DNA from 2 places in the Streptomyces sp. NBC_01723 genome. Region 1 is predicted to be linked to the other one. Evidence: predicted binding sites of a transcription regulator. Region 1 holds the regulator's gene; the other holds the start of a gene.
The links. The regulator HrcA, encoded in region 1, represses chaperone genes, less so after heat shock. The targets are predictions, from matches to a motif close to TTNGCACTCNGNNNNNCNGAGTGCNAA.
Positions count from the first base shown of each region.

Region 2: the regulator HrcA is predicted to act here: its motif matches at 6,245-6,271, upstream of groL (chaperonin GroEL).

Region 1 covers NZ_CP109171.1:2,584,642-2,599,279, reverse strand. Annotated here, with positions in the region: gene OIE75_RS12130 (AMP-dependent synthetase/ligase) at 1-609, shown strand, start outside; gene OIE75_RS12125 (SpoIIE family protein phosphatase) at 796-2,730, shown strand; gene hemW (radical SAM family heme chaperone HemW) at 2,803-4,035, shown strand; gene OIE75_RS12115 (DUF3097 domain-containing protein) at 4,147-4,947, opposite strand; gene OIE75_RS12110 (MBL fold metallo-hydrolase) at 4,982-5,716, opposite strand; gene hrcA (heat-inducible transcriptional repressor HrcA) at 5,889-6,905, shown strand; gene dnaJ (molecular chaperone DnaJ) at 6,906-8,042, shown strand; gene OIE75_RS12095 (nitronate monooxygenase) at 8,142-9,227, shown strand; gene OIE75_RS12090 (16S rRNA (uracil(1498)-N(3))-methyltransferase) at 9,224-9,973, shown strand; gene OIE75_RS12085 (hypothetical protein) at 10,043-10,558, shown strand; gene OIE75_RS12080 (S41 family peptidase) at 10,631-13,846, shown strand; gene OIE75_RS12075 (histidine triad nucleotide-binding protein) at 13,921-14,274, shown strand; gene OIE75_RS12070 (ribonuclease Z) at 14,281-14,638, shown strand, end outside.
Region 2 covers NZ_CP109171.1:3,655,644-3,670,281, reverse strand. Annotated here, with positions in the region: gene OIE75_RS16815 (DUF3263 domain-containing protein) at 1-155, shown strand, start outside; gene otsB (trehalose-phosphatase) at 202-1,071, shown strand; gene OIE75_RS16805 (alpha,alpha-trehalose-phosphate synthase (UDP-forming)) at 1,185-2,573, opposite strand; gene OIE75_RS16800 (glucosyl-3-phosphoglycerate synthase) at 2,635-3,579, opposite strand; SAM riboswitch class I at 3,722-3,869, shown strand; gene thrC (threonine synthase) at 3,887-5,188, shown strand; gene OIE75_RS16790 (MoaD/ThiS family protein) at 5,185-5,460, shown strand; gene OIE75_RS16785 (cold-shock protein) at 5,899-6,102, shown strand; gene groL (chaperonin GroEL) at 6,434-8,059, shown strand; gene OIE75_RS16775 (NADH:flavin oxidoreductase) at 8,281-9,411, shown strand; gene OIE75_RS16770 (carboxylesterase/lipase family protein) at 9,445-10,980, shown strand; gene OIE75_RS16765 (translation initiation factor IF-2) at 10,977-11,729, shown strand; gene OIE75_RS16760 (DUF397 domain-containing protein) at 11,740-12,003, opposite strand; partial or broken gene OIE75_RS16755 (helix-turn-helix domain-containing protein) at 11,987-12,827, opposite strand; gene OIE75_RS16750 (hypothetical protein) at 12,946-13,335, shown strand; gene OIE75_RS16745 (TetR/AcrR family transcriptional regulator) at 13,529-14,113, opposite strand; gene OIE75_RS16740 (hypothetical protein) at 14,115-14,638, opposite strand, start outside.

The DNA.
Region 1 (14,638 bases):
GGCACCGAGGTGCGCATCGCGGACGACGGCGAGATCCTGCTGCGCGGCCCCGGCATCATGGAGGGCTACCACAAGCTGCCCGAGAAGACGGCGGAGGTGCTGGAGGCCGACGGCTGGTTCCACACCGGCGACATCGGCGAACTCTCCGCCGACGGCTACCTGCGGATCACGGACCGCAAGAAGGACCTCATCAAGACGTCCGGCGGCAAGTACATCGCGCCCGCCGAGGTCGAGGGCCAGTTCAAGGCGGTCTGCCCCTACGTCTCCAACATCCTGGTGCACGGCGCCGACCGGAACTTCTGCACCGCGCTCATCTCCCTCGACGAGATCGCCATCACCGAGTGGGCCAAGGAGAACGGCCTGGAGGGGAAGCCGTACGCGGAGATCGTGGCGGCGCCCGTGACGGTGGAGATGGTCGACGGCTACGTCAAGCAGCTCAACGAGGGCCTCCAGCGCTGGCAGACCATCAAGAAGTTCCGCCTGCTCCCCCGCGACCTGGACGTCGAGCACGGCGAGATCACCCCGAGCCTCAAGCTCAAGCGGCCGGTCGTGGAGCGGGAGTACAAGCACCTGATCGAGGAGATGTACGAGGGCTCGCGCGAGGCGTGAGCGCCCCTGGCTCCGTGGCGGATGCTCGGAACCGTCCGTTTCCCGGCGGTGTCCGAGCGTTCGCGTAGCACGGATCTCACCCATGACGGCCGACTTCGGTAACTCCGTGCTTATGAACGGGGCCGGTCTGTCACTCTGTCGGCATCGACTGCGAGCACCTCGCACGAACTGCCCGGGGAGACGTCCATGGGGGCCATTCCGACGCAGCGGGAGACCGCCTTCCGCACCAGCGGTGCGCCCGCGTACACCGCTGAGGCAGCCGCCCAGGAGTGCGCGCGGGCGCACGTGGTGTTGCGCGGCAGCTCCCTGGCGCCGGGCGCCGCCCGCGCGATGGTGCGGGCGGCGCTCGCCGACTGGTCCGCGCGCGGCCTGCCCGGCACGGAACAGCTGACCGAGCACCGCGCCACCGACGTCCTGGTGGCCGTCAGCGAGCTGGTCACCAACGCCGTCGTGCACGCCGGTACGGACGTCGAGGTCACCTGCCGGATGGAGGAGACGGGCACCCTCGTCGTCGAGGCCACGGACCACCACCCCTCCCGCGCGCCGAGGGGCGGCGACCACGGGACACCGCAGGACCCCTCCGAGTACGGGCGCGGTCTGCGGCTGGTCGCCGCGCTCTCGGAGGCCTGGGGCATCACGTACCGGCCGGGCACCAAGACGGTGTGGGCCCGGCTCCCGGCCGCGGGCACGGAGGCGGCGGCGGACGCCGGGAGCGACACCGTGACCGCCGGGCAGATCGAGGTGTACGCCCCGGACGAGGTCCGGGAGAGCCCGGACGCCGCCCCGGGCACCGGCCTGCGCGGTCTGCGCGACCGGGAGTGGCTCGGGCGCGGCGCGCTCTCCTTCCTCGCCGAGGCCTCCGACCTCCTGGCCGGGCAGCTCGACGAGGACCTGGTCGCCTCGCTCACCGGGCAGCTCGTCGTGCCGCGGCTCGCCGACTGGTGCGGGGTGTGGCTGGAGGACGAGTCCCTGGGCCGGGGCGCCTGGAGCGACGACCCCGGCACGGCCGTGGGCGCCCGGCTGGCCCGCGTCTGGCACGCCGGTGAGGGCCACATCGACGAACTGCGCCTCGCCCTGGAGAAGGACCCGCCCCGCGCCCGCGACCCCTGGCGCTCCGGCCCCGTCGGCCACCCCTGGCCCGCCGAGGCGCTCGGCCCGCACGGCGCCGCGCTCGCCTACCGCCTGGTCGCCGGGGGCAGGCCGTTGGGCACCCTGATCATCGGACGGGCCGGCACCGCGGGCTTCCCCGACGAGATCACCGGCCTGGTCGAGGACCTCAGCCGCCGCGTGGCGCTCGCCATCGGCGCCGCCCGCCAGTACGCGCGCCAGGCCACCATCAGCGCCGTCCTCCAGCGTGGCCTGCTGCCCGGCGCCGTCGCCGAGATCCCCGGCGTGCGCAGCGCCCTCGTCTACGAGCCCTGCGACAAGGGCGGCCCCAGCGGCGACTTCTACGACCTCTTCCCGGCCGGCGACGGCCGCTGGTGCTTCGCCGTCGGCGACGTCCAGGGCAAGGGCCCCGAGGCCGCCGTCGTCATCGGCCTCGCCCGGCCGTGGCTGCGGCTGCTCGCCCGCGAGCAGTACGGCGTTCCCGACGTCCTCGACCGCCTCAACCAGCTCCTCCTCGACGACGCCACCGAGGCCGCGGACGCCGCCGCCCGCGCCCTGGTTGCCGTCGGCGGACCACCGGTTGCCCCGGGCGACGGACCGCAGACCCGCTTCCTGTCCCTGCTCTACGGCGAACTGGAACCCTTCGAGGACGGCGTCCGCTGCACCCTCGCCTCCGCCGGGCATCCGCTGCCGCTGCTCCTCGGGCCCGACGGCGCGGTGCGCGCGGTCGCCGCGCCGCAGACCCTGCTCGGCGTCGTCGAGGACGCCACGTACGCCAGCGAGACCTTCGAGCTGCGGTCCGGCGACACCCTGCTCTGCGTCACGGACGGGGTGACCGAGCGGCGCAGCGGCTCCCGCCAGTTCGACGACGGGGACGGGCTGGCCGCGGCGCTCGCCGGGTGCGCGGGTCTTGACGCCGAACTGGTCGCCGAGCGCATCCGGCGTCTGGTGCACGAGTTCGGGCCCCGGCCCCCGGAGGACGACCTGGCGCTGCTGGTGCTCCAGGCCGAGTAGCGGCGGGCCGGGTCGCCGCGGGCCGAGCGGCCGCAGGACGGGCAACCGTTCCCGTACGGGACAATGGAACGCATGCCCTCCGCACTCCCCGACGGCGAACCCGTCCCCGCCGACGGTGCCCTGCCCGCGTCCGCGCTCGCCGGGGCCGCCGACCGCCCCCTCGGCTTCTACCTGCACGTGCCGTACTGCGCGACCCGCTGCGGCTACTGCGACTTCAACACCTACACCGCGACCGAGCTGCGCGGCACCGGCGGCGTCCTCGCCTCCCGCGACAACTACGCCGGGACACTCGTCGACGAGGTCCGCCTGGCCCGCAAGGTGCTCGGCGACGACCCGCGCGAGGTCCGCACGGTCTTCGTCGGCGGCGGCACCCCCACCCTGCTGCCCGCCGGGGACCTGGTGCGGATGCTGGGCGCGATCCGCGACGAGTTCGGCCTCGCGCCGGACGCGGAGGTGACGACGGAGGCCAACCCCGAGTCGGTCGACCCCGCCTATCTGGCCACCCTCCGCGAGGGCGGCTTCGACCGGATCTCCTTCGGCATGCAGAGCGCGCGGCAGCACGTCCTGAAGGTCCTGGACCGCACGCACACCCCCGGCCGCCCCGAGGCCTGCGTCGCCGAGGCCCGCGCCGCCGGATTCGACCACGTCAACCTCGACCTGATCTACGGCACCCCCGGTGAGTCCGACGACGACTGGCGGGCCTCCCTCGACGCCGCGCTCGGCGCCGGACCCGACCACGTCTCGGCGTACGCCCTGATCGTCGAGGAGGGCACCCGGCTCGCCCGGCGCATCCGGCGCGGCGAGGTCCCGATGACCGACGACGACGTGCACGCCGACCGGTACCTGATCGCCGAGGAGACCCTCTCGGCGGCGGGCTTCGACTGGTACGAGGTGTCGAACTGGGCCACCTCCGACGCCGGCCGCTGCCGCCACAACGAGCTGTACTGGCGGGGTGCCGACTGGTGGGGCGCGGGGCCGGGAGCCCACTCCCACGTGGGCGGCGTGCGCTGGTGGAACGTGAAGCACCCCGGGGCGTACGCCGGTGCGCTGGCGGCGGGGAAGTCGCCGGGCGCCGGACGGGAGATCCTCACGGACGAGGACCGGCGTGTGGAGCGCGTCCTGCTGGAGCTGCGGCTGCGGGAGGGGGTGCCTCTCGGGCTGCTGCGGGAGGAGGGGCTCGCGGCGTCCCGGCGGGCGCTGTCCGACGGGCTCCTCCAGGAGGGCCCCTACGCGGCGGGGAGCGCGGTTCTCACGCTGCGCGGGCGGCTGCTGGCGGACGCGGTGGTGCGGGACCTGGTGGACTGACCAGTCTGTTGCGCCCCCGCCCCGCCCCGCCCCGACCCGGGGGCTCCGCCCCCGGGCCCCCGCTCCTCGGACGCCGGAGGGCCTGACGTGCGGCCGGACACGGCCTGAGAGCTACGCGGTCACGAAGTCGATCAGTTCCTCCACCCGGCCCAGCAGCTCCGGCTCCAGGTCCTTGTACGAGCCGACCCGGGCCAGGATCGCCTGCCACACCGCCCCGGTGTTGTCGGCGGGCCAGCCCAGGGCCCGGCACACGCCCGTCTTCCAGTCCTGCCCGCGCGGCACCCGCGGCCAGGCGTCGATCCCCACGGACGACGGCTTCACCGCCTCCCAGATGTCGATGTAGGGATGGCCGACGACCAGGGCGTGCTCGCCCGTCACCGCCTCCGCGATGCGGGACTCCTTCGAACCCGGCACCAGGTGGTCGACCAGGACGCCGAGCCGCGCGTCCGGCCCCGGGGCGAAGTCCGCGACGATCGACGGCAGGTCGTCCACGCCCCCCAGGTACTCCACGACGACGCCCTCGACGCGCAGGTCGTCGCCCCAGACCTTCTCGACCAGCTCGGCGTCGTGCCGCCCCTCGACGTAGATGCGCCCGGCGCGCGCCACCCGGGCGCGTGCGCCGGGGACGGCGACCGAACCGGACGCCGTCCTGGAGGGGCGTACCGGGCCGGACGCGGGCCGTACCAGCGTCACCACGCGCCCCTCCAGCAGGAAGCCGCGTGGCTCCATCGGGAACACCCGGTGCTTGCCGAAGCGGTCCTCCAGCGTCACCGTGCCCGCCTCGCAGCCGATCACCGCGCCGCAGAACCCGGTGCCGGGCTCCTCGACCACCAGGCCGGGGTCGGCGGGTACCTCGGGTACGGGCTGCGACTTCTTCCACGGAGGGGTCAGGTCGGCGGAGTACTGGCGCATTTTGCCGACGATACGAGGAATCCGCCGTTCGTGATCAGTGCGACACGCCGAAACGTGCGGCCAGCGCATCCCGTTGGGCCCGGACGAACGCCGCGTCCACCACCGCTCCGTGACCGGGGACGTACCGCGCGTCCGCGCCGCCCAGGTCGAGCAGCCGGTCCAGGGCCGCGGGCCAGTGCGACGGTACGGCGTCGGGGCCGGCCTGCGGTTCGCCGGACTCCTCGACCAGGTCCCCGCAGAACACCACCTCCGGGTCGCCCGGCACCAGCACCGCGAGGTCGTGGCCGGTGTGCCCGGGGCCCACGTTGGCGAGCAGGACCTGCCGCCCGCCGCCCAGGTCGAGCGTCCGCTCGCCGCAGACCTCGTGCGGGACGCGGACCAGCGCGTCGACCGCCTCCTCCGCCCGCCGCTCGTCCAGCCCCTCCGCCACCGCGTCCGCGCGCAGCGCCTCCCGCCCGTGTCCGCCCGGCGCGAACACCGCGTCGGTGCCCACCGCGCCGTAGACCTCCGCGCCCGCGAACGCCGCGGCGCCGAGGACGTGGTCGAAGTGCGGGTGGGTCAGCGCGAGATGCGTCACACGGTGCCCGGCCAGCCGTTGCGCCCCCGCGCGCAACCGGGCGCCCTCGCCCAGGCTCGATCCCGCGTCGATCACCAGCACCGCGTCCGTGCCGAGGACCAGCCCTGCCGTGCAGTCCCAGCCCGGCAGCCGGCACCGGCCCACCCCGGCCGCCACCCGCTCCCATCCCAGGTCTTCCCAAGTCACCGTCACGGCCACGACGCTATCGCCACACGGTCCCGCCGCACGTCGGCGTGGCCCCGGCCTTGCCGGGGGCGTACCCCACGGCCGTACACTGGGCCGGGGAAGTCTGGCACTCGCGCGCCGTGAGTGCCAGGACGGACCGGCAGGGCAGCGGGCGGACGACTTCTGGAGGTGTGCGCGGATGCTCAGTGAACGCAGGCTCCAGGTACTGCGCGCCATCGTCCAGGACTACGTCGGCACCGAGGAGCCGGTCGGGTCCAAGGCCCTCACCGAGCGGCACAACCTCGGAGTCTCCCCGGCCACCGTGCGCAATGACATGGCGGCCCTGGAGGACGAGGGGTTCATCGCCCAGCCGCACACCAGCGCCGGGCGCATCCCGACCGACAAGGGCTACCGCCTGTTCGTCGACAAGCTGGCCGGCGTCAAGCCCATGACCGCGCCCGAGCGGCGCGCCATCCAGAACTTCCTGGAGGGCGCCGTCGACCTCGACGACGTGGTGGCCCGCACGGTGCGGCTGCTCGCGCAGCTGACCCGGCAGGTCGCCGTCGTGCAGTACCCCTCGCTGACCCGCTCGACCGTGCGGCACGTGGAGTTGCTGGCCCTCGCGCCCGCGCGCCTGATGCTGGTGCTGATCACGGACACCGGCCGGGTCGAGCAGCGGATGGTCGACTGTCCGGCGCCGTTCGGCGAGGCGTCCCTCGCGGATCTGCGCGCGCGGCTCAACAGCCGGGTCGCGGGCCGTCGTTTCACCGACGTGCCGGGTCTGGTCGAGGAACTGCCGGATGCCTTCGAGGCCGAGGATCGCGGTACGGTCTCCACCGTGCTCTCCACTCTCCTGGAGACGCTGGTGGAGGAGAACGAGGAGCGGTTGATGATCGGCGGCACCGCCAATCTGACCCGCTTCGGGCACGACTTCCCCTTGGTGATCCGGCCGGTGCTGGAGGCGCTCGAGGAGCAGGTCGTGCTCCTCAAGCTGCTCGGCGAGGCGAAGGATCCGGGCGTGACCGTGCGAATCGGTCATGAGAACGCCCATGAGGGACTCAACTCCACGTCCGTCGTGTCGGTGGGCTACGGTTCGGGCGGCGAGGCGGTTGCCAAGCTCGGCGTGGTCGGACCGACCCGCATGGACTACCCGGGAACGATGGGAGCGGTACGCGCAGTGGCACGGTACGTCGGACAGATCCTGGCGGAGTCGTAGGTGGCCACGGACTACTACGCCGTACTCGGCGTGCGCCGCGACGCGTCCCAGGACGAGATCAAGAAGGCGTTCCGGAGGCTCGCTCGCGAGCTGCACCCGGACGTCAACCCCGATCCGAAGACCCAGGAGCGGTTCAAGGAGATCAACGCCGCCTACGAGGTGTTGTCGGACCCGCAGAAGAAGCAGGTCTACGACCTCGGCGGCGACCCGCTCTCGCAGGCCGCCGGCGGCGGCGCCGGCGGCTTCGGCGCGGGTGGCTTCGGGAACTTCTCGGACATCATGGACGCGTTCTTCGGTACGGCGTCGCAGCGCGGGCCGCGCTCGCGCACCCGCCGCGGCCAGGACGCGATGATCCGCATCGAGGTCGAGCTGGACGAGGCGGCCTTCGGCACGACCAAGGACATCCAGGTCGACACCGCCGTGGTCTGCAACACCTGCAACGGCGAGGGCGCGGCGCCCGGCACGTCGGCCCAGACGTGCGACATGTGCCGCGGCCGCGGTGAGGTCTCGCAGGTCACCCGGTCCTTCCTGGGCCAGGTCATGACCTCGCGGCCCTGCCCGCAGTGCCAGGGCTTCGGCACCGTGGTCCCGACCCCGTGCCCCGAGTGCGCGGGCGACGGGCGCATCCGCTCCCGGCGCACCCTCACCGTGAAGATCCCGGCCGGTGTGGACAACGGCACCCGGATCCAGCTCGCGGGCGAGGGCGAGGTCGGCCCCGGCGGCGGCCCGGCCGGCGACCTGTACGTCGAGATCCACGAGCTGCCGCACTCCACCTTCCAGCGCCGCGGCGACGACCTGCACTGCACGGTCACCATCCCGATGACGGCCGCGGCCCTCGGCACGAAGGTGCCGCTGGAGACGCTCGACGGCATGGAGGAGATCGATATCCGCCCGGGCACCCAGTCCGGCCAGTCGGTCCCCCTGCACGGCCGGGGCGTCACCCACCTGCGCGGCGGCGGCCGGGGCGACCTCATCGTGCACGTCGAGGTCACCACCCCGACCAAGCTCGACCCCGAGCAGGAGCGCGTCCTGCGCGAGCTGGCCGCCCTGCGCGGCGAGGAACGGCCGCAGGGCCAGTTCCAGCCGGGGCAGCAGGGGCTGTTCTCCCGGTTGAAGGACGCGTTCAACGGCCGCTGAGGCGGGCGGCCGTCGGCCGGTCGGGATGCGGATGCTCCTGGCGTATGCCGACGGAAGCCCGGATTCGGACTCGTTCGGAGGACGTGACAACATGCGGTCATGTCCTCCGCACTGACCGATCTCTTCCCCTACCCGATCGTGCAGGCGCCGATGGCGGGCGGCGTCTCCGTGCCGCGGCTCGCCGCCGCGGTCTGCGAGGCGGGCGGGCTGGGATTCCTGGCCGCCGGGTACAAGACCGCGGACGGGATGTACCAGGAGATCAAGGAGCTGCGGGGGCTGACCGCACGCCCCTTCGGCGTCAACCTCTTCATGCCGCACCCGGAGACCCCCGACCCGGCAGCCGTCGGCGTGTACGCCCACCAGCTGGCCGGGGAGGCCGCCTGGTACGAGACGGAACTCGGCGACCCCGACAGCGGCCGGGACGACGGCTACGACACCAAGCTCGCGGTGCTGCTGGACAACCCCGTTCCGGTGGTCTCCTTCCACTTCGGCGTCCCGAGCACCGAGGTCGTCGACTCCCTGCACCGCGTCGGCACCTTCGCCCTGGTCGCGGCGACCACCGCGGACGAGGCCCGCGCCGTGGAGCGGTCCGGCGCCGACGCGGTGATCGCGCAGGGCGCCGAGGCGGGCGGTCACCAGGGCACCCACCGGGACAACCCGGAGACCGGCGGCGCCGGCACCGGACTGCTGTCGCTGGTCGCCCAGGTCCGGGAGGCGGTGAGCCTGCCCATCGTCGCCGCCGGCGGCATCATGCGCGGCGGTCAGATCGCCTCGGTCCTCGCGGCCGGCGCGAGCGCGGCCCAGCTGGGCACCGCCTTCCTCGCCACCCCCGAGTCCGGCGCGCACGACCTGCACAAGCAGGCGCTGACCAACCCCCTGTTCGTGCGCACCGAACTGACCCGCGCCTTCTCCGGCCGCCCCGCCCGCGGCCTGGTCAACCGCTTCCTGCGCGAGCACGGCCCCTACGCCCCCGCCGCCTACCCGGACGTGCACCACCTCACCGCCCCGCTGCGCAAGGCCGCGGCCAAGGCGGGCGACGCGCAGGGCATGGCGCTCTGGGCCGGGCAGGGCCACCGGATGGCCCGCGAGCTGCCCGCCGGACAGCTGGTGGAGGTCCTGGTGGCCGAACTCGCCGCCGCCGGGACAGCGTTGTCGCACTACGCGACGGGAGGCGCGGGCCGATGACGGCACCGGTGTTCGTGGTCGACTCGCTCGGCCCGGAGGACCTGACGGCGGGGGAGTACGTCCTCGACGGCCCCGAGGGACGGCACGCCGTCTCCGTGAAGCGGCTGCGGTCCGGCGAGGAGGTCGTCCTCACCGACGGAAGCGGACACTGGGCCGAGGGCGTCGTGAAGGCCGCCGAGGGCAAGGACCGTCTGGTCGTCACGGACCTGGAGACGGTCCACGAGGAACCGCCTCAGCAGCCCCGGATCACCGTCGTCCAGGCCCTGCCCAAGGGCGACCGGGGCGAGCTGGCCGTGGAGACGATGACCGAGGTCGGCGTCGACGCGATCGTGCCCTGGGCGGCGTCCCGCTGCATCACGCAGTGGAAGGGCGAGCGCGGCCAGAAGGCGCTCGGCAAGTGGCGGGCGACGGCCCGCGAGGCCGGCAAGCAGTCCCGCCGGGTCCGCTTCCCCGACGTCGCGGACGCGGCGACCAGCAAGCAGGTTGCCTCACTTCTGGCCACCGCCGACTTCGCGGCCGTACTCCACGAGAGCGGCGACGAACCCCTGGCCGCCGCCGAACTCCCCGCCTCCGGCGACATCGTGCTGGTGGTCGGCCCCGAAGGCGGTGTCTCGCCCGAGGAGTTGGCCCTCTTCGCCGAAGCCGGTGCCCGGCCCTACCGCCTGGGACGCAGCGTCCTGCGCACCTCCACCGCGGGCACCGCGGCGACCGCCGCCCTGCTGACCCGCACCGGCCGCTGGTCCTGACGGCGCCCGCCGCCACCGTGGCCGTATGCCCCCTACCGCCCGCCCCGGACCGGTGGGAGGCTGCCCTCCATGGGGGCATTGAGGCGGATTCGGCGTGTGGCTCCGGTGGCCGTCGGCGCGGTCGTCGCCGTCGGAGGTGTCGTCGCGTGCGAACCGGGCGGGCTCAGTTCCGCGACCGTGGCGTACACGACCGACCGGACCATGACGCGCGAACTGGAGCGGCAGAAGGCCGACGTGCGGTGGCTCACCTGCACCGCGAACACCGAGGGTGACGGCTCCACCGCGTCGCCGGGCGAGGACACCGTCGCCTCCGTCGACTGCGACGGGGAGACCGACGACGGCAAGGAGATCACCGTCGACGGCAAGGTGACCCGCGTCGTCAACGGCGCCTGTGTGCGCGGCGACCTCAAGGCCGCGGTGGACGGCAAGGAGTGGTTCCGGGTCAAGGGGCTGGGCAACTGCGACGCCACCAGCGCCCCGCCCGCGAACCGCCCCTCCCAGCAGCAGCCCGGGCCCACCGTGACCGTCACCCGGACCATCTGGTGCCCGGACGACCCGCACTGCCGCCCGGTCGAGGGCAAGTAGTCCGCCGGGCCGGCGAACGGCAAGTGATCCAAACCTCTGTCGGCGGACCGCGCCGCTGCATAGGGTGAGGGGGTGACACAGCCCGCAGCGCCTGCCTACCTCCGCTTTCCGCACCCGCACGGCGAGTTGGTCGCCTTCACCGCCGAGGACGACGTGTGGCTCGCCCCGCTCGACGGCGGCCGGGCCTGGCGGGTCAGCGCCGACAACGTGCCGGTGAACCACCCGCGCATCTCGCCCGACGGCACCACGGTCGCCTGGACCTCCACCCGGGACGGCGCCCCCGAGGTGCACGTCGCGCCCGTCGACGGCGGTCGCGCCGAGCGCCTCACCCACTGGGGCAGCATCAGGACCCAGGTGCGTGGCTGGACCCCGGGCGGCGAGGTCCTCGCCCTCAGCACCTACGGACAGGCCAGCCTGCGCCGTAGCTGGGCCCGCGCCGTCCCGCTCGACGGCGGACCGGCCGCCACCCTGCCGTACGGCCCCGTCGGCGACGTCGCGGACGGGCCGCACACCGTGCTGCTGTCCGCGCCGATGGGCCGCGAGGCCGCCTGGTGGAAGCGTTACCGGGGCGGCACCGCGGGCAAGTTGTGGATCGACCGCGAGGACGACGGCGAGTTCGTACGCCTCCACGGCGACCTCGACGGCAACATCGAGTACCCCTTCTGGGTCGGCGACCGGATCGCCTTCCTCTCCGACCACGAAGGCACCGGCGCCGTCTACTCCTCCCTTGCCGACGGCTCCGACCTGCGCCGCCACACCCCCCTCGACGGCTTCTACGCCCGGCACGCGGCGACCGACGGCACCCGCGTCGTCTACTCCAGCGCCGGTGAGCTGTGGACCCTCGACGACCTCGACGGTGCCGAGCCCCGCCGGCTGGACATCCGGCTCGGCGGCGCCCGCGTCGACCTCCAGTCCTACCCGCTCAACGCCGCCCGCTGGTTCGGCTCGGCCTCCCCCGACCACACGGCACGCGGCAGCGCCGTCGCCGTACGCGGCGGCGTCCACTGGGTCACCCACCGCGCCGGACCGGCCCGCGCGCTCGCGGCGACGCCCGGTGTCCGCACCCGGCTGCCCCGCACCTTCCGCGTCGACGGCGAGGAATGGGTGGTGTGGGTGACGGACGCCGAGGGCGACGACGCCCTGGAGTTCGCGCCCGCCACCGGGCTCGCGCCCGGCACCACCGCGCGGCGCCTGGCCGCCGGACAGCTCGGCCGGGTGCTGCACCTCGCCATGGCCCCCGACGGCAGCCGGGCCGCCGTCGCCTCGCACGACGGGCGGGTCCTGCTCGTCGAGCGCGAGAGCGGCGAGGTCCGCGAGGTCGACCGCAGCGAGGACGGCGACGCGTCCGGGCTGGTCTTCTCGCCCGACTCCGCCTGGCTCGCCTGGTCCCACCCCGGCCCCGACCCGCTGCGCCAGCTCAAGCTCGCCAACACCACCGACCTGTCGGTGAGCGAGGCGACGCCGCTGCGCTTCAAGGACTACGCGCCGGCCTTCACCCTGGACGGCAAGCACCTCGCCTTCCTCTCCACCCGCTCCTTCGACCCCGTCTACGACGAGCACGTCTTCGACCTGGCCTTCGTCGAGGGCGCCCGGCCGTACCTGATCACGCTCGCCGCGACCACCCCCTCGCCCTTCGGCCCGCAGCGCCACGGCCGCCCCTTCGAGACCCCGGACCGGGAGGAGACCCCCGACAGCGAGGGCACCCCGACCACCCGGATCGACATCGAGGGCCTCGCCGACCGCATCGTGCCCTTCCCGGTCGAGGCCGCCCGCTACTCCGGGCTGCGCGCCGCCAAGGACGGCGTCCTGTGGCTCCGCCACCCGCTCACCGGCGTCCTCGGCGCCTCCCGCGCCACCCCGGACGCCGCCGACCCGAACACCGAGCTGGAGCGGTACGACCTCGCCCAGCAGCGCGTCGAGCATCTCGCGGGCGACGCCGACCACTTCGAGGTCAGCGGCGACGGCAAGCGGGTGCTGCTGTGGACCGACGGGCGGCTCAAGGTCGTGCCCAGCGACCGGCGGGCCTCCGGCGACGAGGACAGCGACACCAACATCAGTGTCGACCTGGGCCGGGTGCGGCAGACCGTCGATCCGGCCGCCGAGTGGCGCCAGATGTTCGACGAGACCGGCCGCATCATGCGGGACCACTTCTGGCGGGCCGACATGAACGGCGTCGACTGGGACGGCGTCCTCGACCGCTACCGGCCCGTCCTGGACCGCCTCGCCACCCACGACGACCTGGTCGACCTCCTCTGGGAGGTGCAGGGCGAACTCGGCACCTCGCACGCCTACGTCACCCCGCGCGGCGGCCACGGCTCCGGTGCCCGGCAGGGCCTGCTGGGCGCCGACCTCTCCCGGCACGAGGACGGCACCTGGCGCATCGACCGCGTCCTGCCCTCGGAGACCTCCGACCCCGACGCCCGCTCCCCGCTCGCCGCGCCCGGCGTCGCCGTGCGCGCGGGAGACGCGATCGTCGCGGTCGCCGGACAGCCCGTGGACCGGGTCACCGGACCCAACCCGCTGCTGGTCGGCACGGCGGGCAAGGCCGTCGAGCTGACCATCTCCCCGTCCGGCGGCGGCGAACTGCGGCACGCCGTCGTCGTCCCCCTCGCCGACGAGGAGCCGCTGCGCTACCACGCGTGGGTCGCCGACCGCCGCGCCCACGTCCACGAGAAGTCCGGCGGCCGGCTCGGCTACCTGCACGTCCCCGACATGCAGGCGCCCGGCTGGGCCCAGATCCACCGCGACCTGCGGGTCGAGGTGGCCCGCGAGGGCCTGGTCGTCGACGTCCGCGAGAACCGCGGCGGGCACACCTCCCAGCTGGTCGTGGAGAAGCTGGCCCGGCGCATCGTCGGCTGGGACCTGCCCCGCGGGATGCGCCCCTCCAGCTACCCGCTGGACGCGCCCCGCGGCCCGGTCGTCGCCGTCGCCAACGAGTTCTCCGGCTCCGACGGCGACATCGTCAACGCCGCCATCAGGGCACTCGGCATCGGCCCGGTCGTCGGCACCCGCACCTGGGGCGGCGTCATCGGCATCGACAGCCGCTACCGCCTGGTCGACGGCACCCTGATCACCCAGCCCAAGTACGCCTTCTGGCTGGAGGGTTACGGCTGGGGCGTGGAGAACCACGGCGTCGACCCGGACGTGGAGGTCTGGCAGCGCCCCCAGGACCACGCGGCGGGCCGCGACCCGCAACTGGACGAGGCGATCGGGCTGGCGCTGGCCGCCCTGGAGGAGACCCCGGCGAAGACCCCGCCGGTGCTGCCCGAGCCACCGGAGACCGACTGACGCACCCGGTCGATACGATGCCCGCAGAAGATCACCGGTGACCCGGTGCTCCCTTTCCGGCGTGAGGAGGCCCCATGGCGGGCGAGCCCCAGGACGACTGCCTGTTCTGCAAGATCGTCGCAGGCCAGATCCCGGCGACGATCGTCCGCGAGACGGACACCATTGTCGCCTTCCGCGACATAAACCCCCAGGCCCCCACCCACGTCCTGGTGATCCCCAAGGCGCACTACCGCGACGCCGCCGCGCTCGCCGCCGGTGCCCCGGACCTCGCCGCGGACGTCCTGCGCGAGACGCGGGAGGTCGCCGACCAGGAGAAGCTGGACAGCTACCGGACCATCTTCAACACCGGCACCGGCGCCGGCCAGACCGTCTGGCACGCGCACGCCCACGTCCTCGGCGGCCGCGGCCTCGAATGGCCCCCCGGATAGCCCGCGATGTCCGTACGTGAACTGGTCGTCCTCGGCACCGCCAGCCAGGTCCCGACCCGGCACCGCAACCACAACGGGTACCTGCTGCGCTGGGACGGCGAGGGCATCCTGTTCGACCCCGGCGAGGGCACGCAGCGCCAGATGCTCCGCGCCGGGGTCGCCGCCCACGACCTGAACCGGATCTGCGTCACCCACTTCCACGGCGACCACAGCCTGGGCCTGGCCGGTGTCATCCAGCGCGTCAACCTCGACCAGGTCCCGCACGAGATCACCGCCCACTACCCGCGCTCCGGACGCCGCTTCTTCGAACGCCTGCGGTACGCCACCGCGTACCGCGAGACGGTCGCGCTCACCGAGTCGCCGG
Region 2 (14,638 bases), 1.1 Mb from region 1:
AGGAACGCGCGATCCGCGAGGAGCTGGGCCTGGCCCCCGTCCGCTACTACCAGCTCCTCAACGCCCTCCTGGACGACCCCCGCGCCCTGGCCACGGACCCGGTCACGGTCAACCGCCTCCGCCGGATACGGGAGTCCCGCCGCTCGGAGCGGTGAGGCGGCGACGAGGTTGCCGTCCGCGCCGGCGGGATAGGTTCGCGGTATGGGAAGCCACCAGGACTCCACCCGTGCCGACTCCCCGGACCGCCTGCCGACCCCCTCGACGGCGGCCGGACGCGCGGGGCTCGACGCGCTCCTCACCGACCCCGGCCGTGCGGTGATCGCACTGGACTTCGACGGCACGCTGGCCCCGATCGTCGCCGACCCCGACCGGGCGCGGGCCCACCCGGACGCCGTACCGGCGCTCGCGGCCCTCGCCCCTAAGGTCGCCGCCGTCGCGGTGATCACCGGCCGCCCGGCCGAGGTCGCCGTCCGGCACGGCGGCTTCGCGGACGTCCCGGGCCTGGACCACCTCGTCGTCCTCGGCCACTACGGCGCCGAGCGCTGGGACGCCGCCACCGGCACCCTCACCACGCCCGAACCGCATCCCGGTGTCGCCGCCGTCCGCGCGGAGCTGCCGGCCCTGCTGGAGCGGTCCGGGGCGGGGGAGGGCACCTGGACCGAGGAGAAGGGCCACGCGGTCGCCGTCCACACCCGCCGCGCCCCCGACCCGCAGGCCGCCTTCGACGTCCTGCGCGTCCCCCTCACCGACCTGGCCTCCCGGCACGGCCTCATCGTCGAACCGGGCCGCATGGTCCTCGAACTGCGCCCACCCGGCATGGACAAGGGCGCCGCGCTACGGGCGTACGTCCGGGACACGGACGCCGCGTCCGTCCTCTACGCCGGCGACGACCTCGGCGACCTCCCCGCCTTCGCGGCGGTCGACGTACTCCGCTCCGAGGGCACCCCGGGCCTCCTCGTCTGCAGCGGCAGCGACGAGGTCCCGGACCTCCACAAGAGCGCCGACCTGGTGGTCGACGGCCCGACGGGGGTGGTGCGACTCCTTCGCGCCCTGGCCGCGCGCCTCGCGTAGCTCCCCCCCCCCGCCGCCGTCTGCGGGCACGCGTGCCGCCTGGGGCGGCACGGGTGGGCGCAGGCGGCGCCCCGCACGCCGGGCCACCAACACCCACCCCCCGGCACCCGCCGTCAAGACCTCAGCGCCTCCAACTGCTCGAGAAACCACCGCGCCGGAGGCAGCGCCGTGCCCGCCGCGGCCAGCCGCTTCGAGCGCTCGGCACGCTCCGCCGGGGGGACGGACAGGGCGGTGTGCAGGGCCTCGGCCGTCCCGGACACGTCGTACGGGTTCACCACCACCGCGTCCTCGCCCAGCTCCTCGTACGCCCCCGCCTCCCGCGACAGCACCAGCACGCACCCCTCGTCGGAGACGACCGGCACCTCCTTCGCGACCAGGTTCATCCCGTCCCGCACGGGGTTGACGAGGGCCACGTCGGCCAGCCGGTACGCCGCCAGCGACCGCGCGAAGTCGTCCTTCACGTGCAGCACTACCGGCGTCCAGTCCGCCGTGCCGAACTCCTCGTTGACCGCGTCCGCGACCCGCTGCACCTCGGCCGTGTAGTCGCGGTACACGGCGAGGTCCTGCCGCGAGGGGTAGGCGAACGCGACGTGCACCACCCGCTCGCGCCACTCCGGCCGCGTCGCCAGCAGCTCCCGGTACGCCAGCAGCCCGCGCACGATGTTCTTGGACAGCTCGGTCCGGTCCACCCGCACGATCGTGCGGCGGCCCTCGCCGATCTCCTCCCGCAGGGCCGCCATCCGCTCGTCCACGTCCGCCTCGTGCGACCGCTTCCGCAGGAAGTCCGCGTCCGCCCCGAGCCCGTGCACGCCGGTCTCCGTGGAGCCCAGCCCGCCCACCAGGGCGTCGCAGCACGCGGTGAACGCGTCCGCCCAGCGCCGGGTGAGGAACCCGAGCCGGTCGGCGCCGAGCATGCCGCGCAGCACCTGCTCGGCGATGTCGTCCGGCAGCAGCCGGAAGTAGTCGACCGGCGCCCACGGCGTGTGCGAGAAGTGACCGATCCTGAGGTCCGGCCGCAGCTCGCGCAGCATCCCCGGCACCAGCGTCAGGTGGTAGTCCTGCACGATCGCGACCGCGCCCTCGGCGGCCTCCTCGGCCAGCGCCTCGGCGAAGGCCCGGTTGTACGCCTCGTAGGAGGCCCACTGCCGCCGGAACTCCGCGTCGAAGACCGGCTCGAGGGGCGTCTGGTAGAGCATGTGGTGCACGAACCACAGCACCGAGTTGGCGATCCCGTTGTACGCGTCCGCGTGCACGTCGGCCGGCACGTCCAGCATCCGGACGCCGTCCTCGCCGACCCCGCGCCGCACCGCCTCGCGGTCGCCGTCGCCCAGCGCCGAGCACACCCACAGCGCACCCGCGTCCGGCCCGATGGCCGACAACCCCGAGACCAGCCCGCCACCACCCCGTTTCGCGCGCAGCGCCCCGTCCTCACCCACCTCGTACGAGACCGGCCCCCGATTGGAGGCGACCAGCACCTGAGCAGCACCGAAGGTTGAAGCCATACGCCTCAACCTAGCCCGGCCCCGAAATACTCAAACGTGGTCGCACACCACAGAGGGCCGATCACGCCACCCGCCGCGCCGCGTACTCCGCGATCTCCCTCATCGGTGGCCGTTCCTCCGTGTCCACGGCGTGGTTGCGGGGCTCGAAGCCCGAGGGGCCGCGTTCGAACTGGGTGAGGGTCGGGCGGACCAGGTGGCCGCGGGCCAGGCGGAGCTGGGCGGTGCGGTAGATCGCGGCGGACATGCGGCCCAGGGCCTGGCCGTCCTGGTGGTGGTGGATGCGGACGCCGACGTCGACCTGGGCGAGGGCGTCCAGGCCGACCAGGTGCAGGGCGTCGACCAGCATGCCCAGCTCGACGCCGTAGCCGACGGGGAAGGGGAGCCGTTCCAGCAGGGAGCGGCGGGCCGCGTACTCGCCGCCGAGCGGCTGCACGAAGCCGGCCAGCAGCGGCCAGTGCAGGTTGAGCAGCGGGCGGGCCACCAGCTCGGTGACCCGGCCGCCCTGGCCGGGAGTGGTGCCGAGGGGGCGGTCGTACATCGCCTTGACGAGCTGCACGTCCGGTTCCGTGAGCAGCGGGCCGACGATCCCGGAGACGAAATCGGCGGAGAACTCGCGCAGGTCGGCGTCGACGAAGCAGACGAGGTCGCCGCCGGTGACCAGCAGCGAACGCCACAGCACCTCGCCCTTGCCCGGCACCGCCGGGACACGCGGCAGGATCGCGTCGCGGTGCACGACGCGCGCGCCCGCCGCCGCGGCCACCGCCGACGTACGGTCGCTCGACCCGGAGTCCACGACCACGATCTCGTCGACGAGCGGCGCCCGCTCCATCAGCTCGCGGCGGATCACCGTGACGATCTCGCCGACCGTCGCCTCCTCGTCGAGGGCCGGGAGCACCACGCTGACCGTCTGCCCGGTGGCCTGTTTGGCGGCCAGCAGCTGCCGGATCGGCCGGTCCCCGGCGGACCAGGAACGCGCGCTCAGCCAGCGCTCGACTTCTTCCAGCACGGTCCCGGGCTCCTTTGTGATCCATCTCGCGGTACGGACGACTATCTCAACCGTCCTGGCCTTCGGTTACAGTCTTGAACAACGCGCAGGACCACCGCATGCCGGGGGTCGCCGCGTGTACCAGCGAGAAACAACTTCATACCGCTCATCCAGAGGGGCAGAGGGATACGGCCCGATGAAGCCCCGGCAACCCTCCAGTCGGTTCTTGTCACACGGACGTGGCGAGGCTCCCGACTAGGGAAGGTGCCAAATCCGTCTCACGGCGAGATGCGTCGTGAGGAAGATGAGGAGAAAGGGCCTCGCCTCCATGGCTGTGCAGACTGCCGAAACCTCCACGAACACCCCGGGCGCCACCGACACCACGGTCGACCTCGGCCCCGCCGCCGCGCTGAGCTGCCGGGAGTGCGGCCACCGGGTCCCGCTCGGCCCGCTCTTCGCCTGCCAGGAGTGTTTCGGCCCGCTGGAGATCGCCTACGACTTCTCGGCCTACGACACCGAGGAGCTGCGCAAGCGGATCGAAGCGGGCCCCGCGAACATCTGGCGCTACGCCCCCCTGCTGCCCGTCCCCGCCGACGTGGCCGACAAGCCGAACATCAACCCGGGCTGGACCAAGCTGGTCAAGGCCGACAACCTGGCCCGCGAGCTGGGCGTCACCGGCGGTCTCTACGTCAAGGACGACTCCGGCAACCCGACGCACTCCTTCAAGGACCGTGTCGTCGCCCAGGCCCTGGAGGCCGCCCGCGCCTTCGGCTTCACCACCCTCTCCTGCTCCTCCACCGGCAACCTGGCCGGCGCCGTCGGCGCCGCCGCCGCCCGGGCCGGCTTCCGCTCCTGCGTGTTCATCCCGCACGACCTGGAGCAGGGCAAGGTCGTCATGGCCGCCGTCTACGGCGGCGAGCTGGTCGGCATCCAGGGCAACTACGACGACGTGAACCGTTTCTGCTCCGAGCTGATCGGCGACCCGGCCGGCGAGGGCTGGGGCTTCGTCAACGTCAACCTGCGGCCGTACTACGCCGAGGGCTCCAAGACCCTCGCCTACGAGATCTGCGAGCAGCTCGGCTGGCGGCTGCCCGACCAGATCGTCGTCCCGATCGCGTCCGGCTCCCAGCTCACGAAGATCGACAAGGGGCTCCAGGAGCTGATCAAGCTCGGTCTGGTCGAGGACAAGCCGTACAAGATCTTCGGCGCCCAGGCCGAGGGCTGCTCGCCGGTGTCCACGGCGTACAAGGCGGGCCACGACGTCGTGCGCCCGCAGAAGCCGGACACCATCGCCAAGTCGCTGGCCATCGGCAACCCCGCCGACGGCCCCTACGTCCTGGACATCGCGCGCCGCACCGGCGGCGCGGTGGAGGACGTGACCGACGAGCAGGTCGTGGACGCGATCAAGCTGCTCGCCCGGACCGAGGGCATCTTCGCGGAGACCGCCGGCGGCGTGACCGTCGGCGTCACGAAGAAGCTGGTCGAGAGCGGTGTGCTGGACCCGTCGCTGACCACGGTCGTCCTCAACACCGGCGACGGCCTCAAGACCCTGGACGCGGTGGCCGGCACCGGCCTGACCGCGACCATCCGCCCCAACCTGGACTCCTTCCGAGAGGCTGGCCTCGCATGAGCGTGACCGTTCGCATCCCGACCATCCTGCGCACCTACACCGGCGGCAAGGCCGAGGTCGACGCCCAGGGTGCCAACCTGGGTGAGGTCATCTCCGACCTGGAGAAGAACCACACCGGCATCGCCGCCCGCGTCCTGGACGACCAGGGCAAGCTGCGCCGCTTCGTCAACGTCTACGTCAACGACGACGACGTGCGCTTCGAGCAGGGCCTGGAGACCGCGACCCCGGACGGCGCGGGCGTCTCCATCATCCCGGCGGTCGCCGGCGGCTGATCCACTCGTTCGTTACCGCAGGTAATCGCGGTGACGCAGAGTTCATCGAATTGCCCCCTCCGTGAGAGAAGCGGAGGGGGCAATTCCATTGGATTGAGCGCGGTAGAGTTGGGGAACGCGCTCCCGATCAAGACATCGGGAACCCTGAATTCCTGCCGCCCACCCGACAAGAAGTAGCCAAATTGTGGGTGTGTTTCGCGGCTTTTGTGACTTTTGCGTGCCCCGACTTGACCCACATTCAGGGGAAAGCTCGTCATATTCCGGACCGGGTACGTCCAGATTTCTCGTTCGATTGCCCTGTTGCAGACGGCAGTTGGACAGATACATTCAGCCGCGGTCGACGCGTTCCGGCGCACGCCCCCAGTCGTGGGGGGTGAGGTCTGACCCGGGTCCGCGAAGTGCGGATCTGTGCAAGGGCCAGTAATAGGGGAGTTAGGCATGGCTCAGGGCACCGTCAAGTGGTTCAACGCGGAGAAGGGGTACGGCTTCATCGCGGTCGACGGTGGTGCGGATGTTTTCGTCCACTACAGCGCGATTCAGATGGACGGCTACCGCACCCTCGAAGAAGGCCAGCGGGTCGAGTTCGAGATCTCGCAGGGTCAGAAGGGCCCGCAGGCCGACATGGTTCGCCTCAGCGCCTGAGACGTTCGGCCACCGCAAACAAACGGTTCTTCTCCGAAGGGCCCGCACCTCCCCGGAGGTGCGGGCCCTTCGGGCTGCCCGGACGAGGGTGCGCCCGAGTGTTCACGGGTGGCTGAGCGGGCGCCCCGATCCCCGAGAGCCGCTTGCACTCGATGGGGTCGAGTGCTAATCATTGGCGTTAGCACTCTGAAGGTGAGAGTGACAACGAAGGACCGGGTCGGTGAGGCCCGCAGGCCGGGTGGGGAAGGAACCACGAGGTCGGCGAGCCGTCCGTCGCGGGCGCGGGCGCGGTCCGAAGGAATCACCCCCAGTCCTGGAGGGACCACTTCACATGGCCAAGATCATCGCGTTCGACGAGGAGGCACGGCGCGGCCTCGAGCGCGGCATGAACCAGCTCGCGGACGCCGTCAAGGTGACGCTCGGCCCCAAGGGCCGCAACGTCGTCCTCGAGAAGAAGTGGGGCGCCCCCACGATCACCAACGATGGTGTCTCCATCGCCAAGGAGATCGAGCTCGAGGACCCGTACGAGAAGATCGGCGCCGAGCTGGTCAAGGAAGTCGCCAAGAAGACGGACGACGTCGCCGGTGACGGTACGACCACCGCGACCGTTCTCGCCCAGGCCCTGGTCAGGGAAGGCCTGCGCAACGTCGCGGCCGGCGCCAACCCGATGGCTCTGAAGCGCGGCATCGAGAAGGCCGTCGAGGCCGTCTCCGCCGCCCTGCTGGAGCAGGCGAAGGACGTCGAGACCAAGGAGCAGATCGCCTCCACGGCCTCCATCTCCGCCGCCGACACCCAGATCGGCGAGCTGATCGCCGAGGCCATGGACAAGGTCGGCAAGGAAGGCGTCATCACCGTCGAGGAGTCCCAGACCTTCGGTCTGGAGCTGGAGCTCACCGAGGGTATGCGCTTCGACAAGGGCTACATCTCGGCGTACTTCGCCACCGACATGGAGCGTATGGAGGCGTCGCTCGACGACCCGTACATCCTGATCGCCAACTCCAAGATCGGCAACGTCAAGGACCTGCTGCCGCTCCTGGAGAAGGTCATGCAGTCGGGCAAGCCGCTGCTGATCATCGCCGAGGACGTCGAGGGCGAGGCCCTGTCGACCCTGGTGGTCAACAAGATCCGCGGCACCTTCAAGTCCGTCGCAGTCAAGGCCCCGGGCTTCGGTGACCGCCGCAAGGCCATGCTCGGCGACATCGCCATCCTCACGGGCGGCGAGGTCATCTCCGAGGAGGTCGGCCTCAAGCTGGAGAACGCGTCCCTGGACCTCCTGGGCCGCGCCCGCAAGGTCGTCATCACCAAGGACGAGACCACCATCGTCGACGGCGCCGGCTCGACCGACCAGGTCAACGGCCGCGTCAACCAGATCCGCGCCGAGATCGAGAACAGCGACTCGGACTACGACCGCGAGAAGCTCCAGGAGCGCCTGGCGAAGCTGGCCGGCGGCGTGGCCGTCATCAAGGCCGGTGCCGCCACCGAGGTCGAGCTCAAGGAGCGCAAGCACCGCATCGAGGACGCCGTTCGCAACGCGAAGGCGGCCGTCGAGGAGGGCATCGTCGCCGGTGGTGGCGTGGCCCTGCTCCAGGCCTCCCAGGTCTTCGAGAAGCTGGAGCTGTCGGGTGACGAGGCGACCGGCGCCAACGCCGTGAAGCTCGCCCTGGAGGCCCCGCTGAAGCAGATCGCCGTCAACGGTGGTCTCGAGGGCGGCGTCGTCGTCGAGAAGGTGCGCAACCTCCAGGTCGGCCACGGCCTGAACGCCGCCTCCGGCGAGTACGTCGACATGATCGCCGAGGGCATCATCGACCCGGCGAAGGTGACCCGTTCCGCGCTGCAGAACGCCGCCTCCATCGCCGCGCTGTTCCTCACCACCGAGGCCGTCATCGCCGACAAGCCGGAGAAGGCCGCCGCGGCCGGTGCTCCGGGCGGCATGCCGGGCGGTGACATGGACTTCTGATCGACCGGTTCCGGTTGATCGACCGTCCAGCATCGACCGAGGGCGGCACTCCCCGCGAGGGGGGTGCCGCCCTCGGGCGTTTCCCGTGGTTCGGCGGGTGTGGGAAAGCGCACCCTGGAGTGCGGAATGGGGCCCCGGGGGTGCGGGGTTCACCTTGGAGCGTGTTCAATGCATGCGCACATACCAGCCGGTACCCGGTACCCCGTCCAAGGAGCCCCCACGTGACCGTCACCCCCGTCGAGGCCGCCTCCCGCGCCGCCCGGATCCTCGCCCGCCCGGCCACCATCAACGGACTCACCGTGCCGAACCGCATCGCGATGGCGCCGATGACCCGGATGTTCTCCCCGGGCGGCGTCCCCGGTGAGGACGTGGTGTCGTACTACTCCCGCCGGGCCGCCGCCGGTGTCGGCCTGATCGTCACCGAGGGGACGTACGTCGGTCACGACTCCGCCGGGCAGAGCAGCCGGGTGCCGCGGTTCCACGGCGAGGAGCAGCTCGCCGGGTGGGCGAAGGTCGCCGAGGCGGTGCACGCGGCGGGCGGCACGATCGTGCCCCAGCTGTGGCACATCGGCATGGTGCGCAAGGCCGGCCAGCCGCCCTTCGCGGACGCCCCCGCCGTCGGCCCGTCCGGGCTGCGCATCGGCGAGGACGAGGTCACCGGCACGGCCATGACCCGGCGCGACCTGGACGACGTCATCGGCGCCTTCGCCCAGGCCGCCGCGGACGCCGAGCGCATCGGCTTCGACGGCGTGGAGATCCACGGCGCCCACGGCTACCTCGTCGACCAGTTCCTGTGGTCCGGCACCAACCGCCGCACCGACGCCTACGGCGGCGACCCCGTGGCCCGCACCCGGTTCGCCGCCGAGATCGTGGCCGCCGTACGGGAGAAGGTCTCGCCGGAGTTCCCCGTGATCTTCCGCTACTCGCAGTGGAAGCAGGAGGCCTACGACGCCCGCCTCGCCGAGACCCCCGAGGAGCTGGAGGCGATCCTCGCCCCGCTCGCCTCGGCCGGCGTCGACGCCTTCCACGCCTCCACCCGCCGCTACTGGCTGCCCGAGTTCGACGGCTCCGACCTCAACCTCGCCGGCTGGACCAAGAAGCTGACCGGCAGGACCACCATCACCGTCGGCTCGGTCGGCCTCGACGGCGACTTCACCAAGGCGTTCCTGGGCGAGGGCGCCCCCGTCGGCAGCCTCGACAACCTCCTCGACCGCCTGGAGCGCGACGAGTTCGACCTCGTCGCCGTCGGCCGTGCGCTGCTCCAGGACCCGCTGTGGGCCGAGAAGGTCCTCGCCGGACGCTTCGACAGCCTCGCGCCCTACGACGCGGCCTCGCTGAAGACCCTCAGCTGAGCGCGGTGCGCACCGCGGCGTAGGGTCCGTGGGATGACGATCCCTGGACCCGTGGAGTCAGTGGAACCCGTGGTGCGCACGGCCGCCGGTGCGGTGCGCGGGCGCGCGGAGGACGGGCTGACCGTCTTCCGCGGCATTCCCTTCGCCGAACCCCCGGTGGGCGCGGGCCGGTTCGCCGCCCCGCGCCCCGCCCGCCCCTGGGACGGCATACGCGACGCGTACGCCTTCGGCCCGCCGCCCCCGCAGGACCTCGGCATCGCGGGCCCGCCCGGTGCGCTTCCCCAGGGCGACGACTGGCTGACGGTCAACGTCTGGACACCGGAGCCCGATCCGGCCGCTCGCCGCCCGGTGATGGTCTGGATCCACGGCGGCGCCTACAAACTCGGCCACTCCGGCAGCCCCGGCTACGACGCCCGCCGCATCGCCGCCGACGGCGACCTCGTCGTCGTCACCCTCAACTACCGCCTCGGCATGGAGGGTTTCGCCCACATCGAGGGCGCCCCCGCCAACCGGGGTCTGCTCGACCAGGTGGCCGCGCTGGAGTGGGTGCGGGACAACGTCGCCGCGTTCGGCGGCGATCCGGGCCGGGTCACCGTCTTCGGGGAGTCCGCGGGCGCCGGTTCCGTGGCCGCGCTGCTCGCCATGCCGCGCGCCGCCGGACTCTTCGGGCGGGCCATCGCGCAGAGCGTGCCGGGCACCTTCTTCTCGCCGGAACTGGCCCGGGACCTCGGCACCGCCCTCGCCGCCGAGGCCGGTCTGCGCCCCACCGTCGCCGACCTCGGCACCGTCCCTCCCGAGCAGCTCGTCAAGGTGGGTCAGGCCCTCGCCCCGAGGATGCCCGGCCGCGTCGACCGCTGGGGACAGGCAGCGCCCACCGTCACCCCGTACGCCCCGGTCGTCGACGGCGAGGTCCTGCCGGTGACCCCCTGGCAGGCGCTCGCCTCCGGCGCCTCCCGCGACGTCGACCTGGTCGTCGGTCACAACCGCGACGAGAACCGCCTGTTCACCATGATGGCGGGCAAGCTCGGCTCCATCGGCGAGGAGCGGGCGGCCGCGGCCCTGCGCCTGTACGCGCCGGGCGGCGAAGCGGCCTACCGCGCGGCGTTCCCGGACGCCTCCGCGAACGACCTCTACGAACGGGTCCAGACGGACTGGCTGTTCGGCATGCCCTCACTCCACTTGGCCGAGGCGCACCTCGCCGGCGGGGGCCGCGCCCACGTCTACGAGCTGACCTGGGCGGCCCCGGCCGACGGAGGCGCCCTCGGCGCCTGTCACGCCCTGGACGTCCCGCTGCTCTTCGGCACCTTCGCGGCGGACGTCGGCGCCCTCCTCTTCGCCGGCACGGAACCGTCCCCGGAGGCATTGGCCCTGTCGTCCCGCTTCCGGTCGTCCTGGACGGCGTTCGCGCGCACGGGCGACCCCGGCTGGCCGGAGTACGACACGGAACGGCGCCTGGTCCAGGTCCTCGACACGGAGCCGGTCGTCGCGCCGTACCCGGAGGAGGCGTCCCGGCGCCTGTGGGAGGGCCACGAGTTCCCGGCGTTGCCCCTCGTGGGACGGGGCGCGTGAGCGCGGGACGGGCACTGCGTCCGCTGCTGCTGCTCGCGCCCCTGGCGCTGCTCGTCGCGGGCTGCGGGGTGGCCGAGCCCTCCGAGGAGAAGGCGACGGACGCCGCCCGCGAGGTGGCCAGGACCGTGGGAGAGCGGCTCTACAGCCAGCGCACCCGCACGCCGGTTGAGGCGGGGCGTGAGGCCGCCGCCATGGAGGGGGTGGAGGTGATGCGGGTCGACGGCACCTCGTCCCACGACGGGGACGGCCTCGAACTGGTCGTCCGCACGTCCGGCACCGCGTACAACGCGACCTTCGACATCGAGGAGGTCACCGTACGGCGGTGTTTCGCGGTCCGCGTGGCACCCTGGTCCGAGTGGCGCGAGAAGCCCCGTGACGTGGACTGCCCGGACAGCCTCCCCCTGGTCTTCGGCCCGCCGCCCGAGCCGCCCCGGCTGCCCGAAAGGGAACTGCGTGCGAAGCTCCCGCGGGTGCCGGAGGGCGGGCGGGCGGACGAGGCGGAGGTGCGGCGGGTGGTCGGAGCGCTCGACATGGACCCCGCGATCCGCAGTGAGGTGAAGGCGGAGGACGGGCGGGTCGGCGTACTCCTGCTGGTGCCGGGCGACGGGTTCGGCCCGCAGGACTGCCTCCTCGCCCGCGTGGGCCCCGGCGAGACCGAGGTGTGGGTGCCGCCCCGGATCCAGCGGATGCGGGGGGAGGCCGGCTGCACGGTGTCCAACGCCCTGCACCCGGCTCCGCCGCCGCACTAACGCTACGCGGTCAATCGGTGGTGACTGGAGACGCCTTGAGGGCGCCTACGAAGGCGGACCAGGCGGCGGCTTGGAAGCGGAGGGTTGGTCCGTCAGGGTTCTTGGAGTCGCGGACAGGGGTGGTGGTGGGGTTGCCGAGCCCCATTTCCAGGCAGTTGTCGCCGCTGCCGCCGCTGTACGTGGACTTGCGCCAGCGAGCGATCTCCAAGCAATTGCCGCCGCTGCCGCCGCTGTAGCTGGACCTGTGCCACGCGTACTCAGAGGTCGTCTCCATGGGCGTAATTCTGCGCCAGCTCCTCGATCATGGACAGGGATTTCGTAGGCGAGAGCGCGGAGATCATGAGGAGTTCGTAGTAGAGCCTGTAGCGCCCGACGGTGGCCGGATCGTCGTCCACCCGCCCTGTACCCACCCCTTCGAGGTAGACCAGCGGAGGAGCGCCCGCGAAGTCCATCAGCTTGACGCAGCCCTGCATCGCGGGGTGCGCTCCCGCATCAAAGGGCAGCACCTGCACGATGACCCGGTTCTCGCGCATGAGGGTGGCGATGTGGCGCAGCGCCGCTGCCATCACTTCCCGGCCGCCGGTGGCGCGGCGCAGCGCGGATTCGTCAATGACGGCCCACAACATGGGTTCTGTTGGATCGGCGAGCATGCGGGCCCGCTCCATCCGTGCCGTCACCAGTTCGTCGATCACTTCGTCAGTCGCCGTCGGCTGATAGGCGCGGCATACGGCCCGAGCGTAGGAGGGAGTCTGGAGCAGCCCCCGGGATCAGCATCGACGCGTACTCCTTGATCGCCGTAGCTGACCCTTCTGCCTCCGCCGCCTCGGCGAAGTGCTCGGGATACTTCGACTTCGCCGCAGCCGCACAGTTGCGCCGAAAGAAGTCCTCCGTCCCGAGGGCGTCGTCCAGCAGTCCCGCGTACTCGCGCTGCATCCTCCTCGTGCCGGACTCCAACTGGCCGATGAACGACCCGCTGACGAACAGCCGCCCGCCCAGCTCCTCCTGGCTCAGCCCGGCCTTCTCCCGCGCGTGGCGCAACTCCGCACCCAGCAGGGCGCGGGGGGACGTCGAGGGGTCGAGGTCTTTCGGTCCAGGCATGGCGACGGAACTCCCGGTCTTACAGCAGGGGTTGTTGGGGCGCCCTCTCTGGCCAGGTTAGAGGCGGAACGGACACGCTGTGTCGCGAATCACGAACTCAGCGTGGAGGTGGAGAAGGGTGCGTACGACCGAGGAAGTCGTCGAGTCCCTGCGGCAGGCACTCCTGGGCGCGGGCGTCGTCCTGCCGTCCCTGTGCGTCGATCCGGTGACCGGCGCGAGCGACGAGCCGTTCGCCCTGGTCGAGCTGGGGCGTTGCAACGTCCGCGTGGCCGAGCGGCTGGCGTCGGTGGTGCGGGGTGAGCGCCCGCCGGTCGGCACGCATGCCGTGGACGCGCGGGACGGCCGGGTGGGTGAGGTGATGGGGCACGTCGGCGGCAGCGTTCAACTGCGGCCGGTCGGCGGAGGCCGGGAGTGGGACTGCCCGCACGGGTCGGTGACGGCGGCGGGGGCGGACGAGGTGATGCGGGCCAGACTGCGGCGTACGAACCACGAAAGCGCGCGGGGCTAGCGCGTACGGCGTCAGGCGGGTGGCCAGCACACCCGAACGCCTTCGATACGCGGCCTGCTGGCCGGTGTCCGGGTACAACCTGAAGGCGTACCGAAGTTGCATGCGAGGATCGTACGAACGAGTCAGAGTATGTCGCCGGGAACATTCGTTCCCCGCCTCACCCCAGACGACCTTCTCCGTCCGGCAACGCCGGTCAGCCCCGGTCCGGCACCACGATCCGTTCGACCGCCGCCGTCACCAACTGGTCCCGCTCCTCCTCGGTGAACACGTCCGGGAGGGTGAGCTGTTCGACGATCAGCCAGTTCAGGGCGAGATAGAGCAGCTTGACGGCCATCGCGTCGCCGGGGAGGCCGGAGCCCTCGTGGTAGGCGACGTTGGCGTCCACGTCCTCGCGGATGCGTTCGGTCAGGACCGCGCGCAGGCCGGGGCGCCGGGTGGCCTCGAGGCGCAGTTCGAGCAGCGCGAGGTAGCCGGAGCGGAAGGAGGAGACGCGGTCGACGAGTTCGCGCATCAGCCGGACGTAGGTGTCGCGGTCGTTCCCTGCCGCGCGCTGGCGGGCGATCGTCGCCTCGTCCGGGTGGAGACGCTCGTAGACGCGGGCGCCGGTCTGGGTGAGCAGGTCGTCGCGGTTGGCGAAGTAGTTGGACGCGGTGCCGGCCGGGACGGCGGCCTCGGCGTCCACCGCCCGGAAGGTCAGGCCCCGCGCGCCCTGTGCCGCCAGCACCTCGATGGCGGCGTCGACGAGGGCGGCGCGCCGCAGGTCGTTCCGTCTGACCACCTCAGAGGCCGCCCATCGGTTCGATGTCCACCCGCACCGGCGTGCCCCACACCCGCAGCACCTCGTAGTCCGTGAACTCGTGCACCAGCCGGTACGCCATGGCCGCCCGCGGGGCGCGCAGTTGGGCCGCGATGTACAGCTCGGCCTCGCGGCGGTCGCGGCGCGGGGTGCCGCACAGCTGCCACGCCTGCCCGTTCCACAGCTCGGGCAGCCAGCGCTGCTGGGGCTGCGGACGGTCGCCCCGCACCCCGTAACGGGACTGGACCGGCTCGGTGGGCCGGGCCGGGAGGGGGCCGCCGTTGTACTCGGCGCGGCGGGCGCTGCGGCGGCGGGTCTCGCACAGCAGGCAGCGGTCGGGGGCGGCCTCGTCGACCGGCCCCGTCGGATGCTCCGGGCAGCGGGTGCTGGGGGCCGCCGTCGCGACGCTCTCCTCCAGCAGGTCCAGCGCGCGCTTCACGTCCGCGCGAACCTCGTGCAGCTTGGCGTCCGGGGTGTCACCGGTCAGGGCCTCGCCGTGCTCACCGA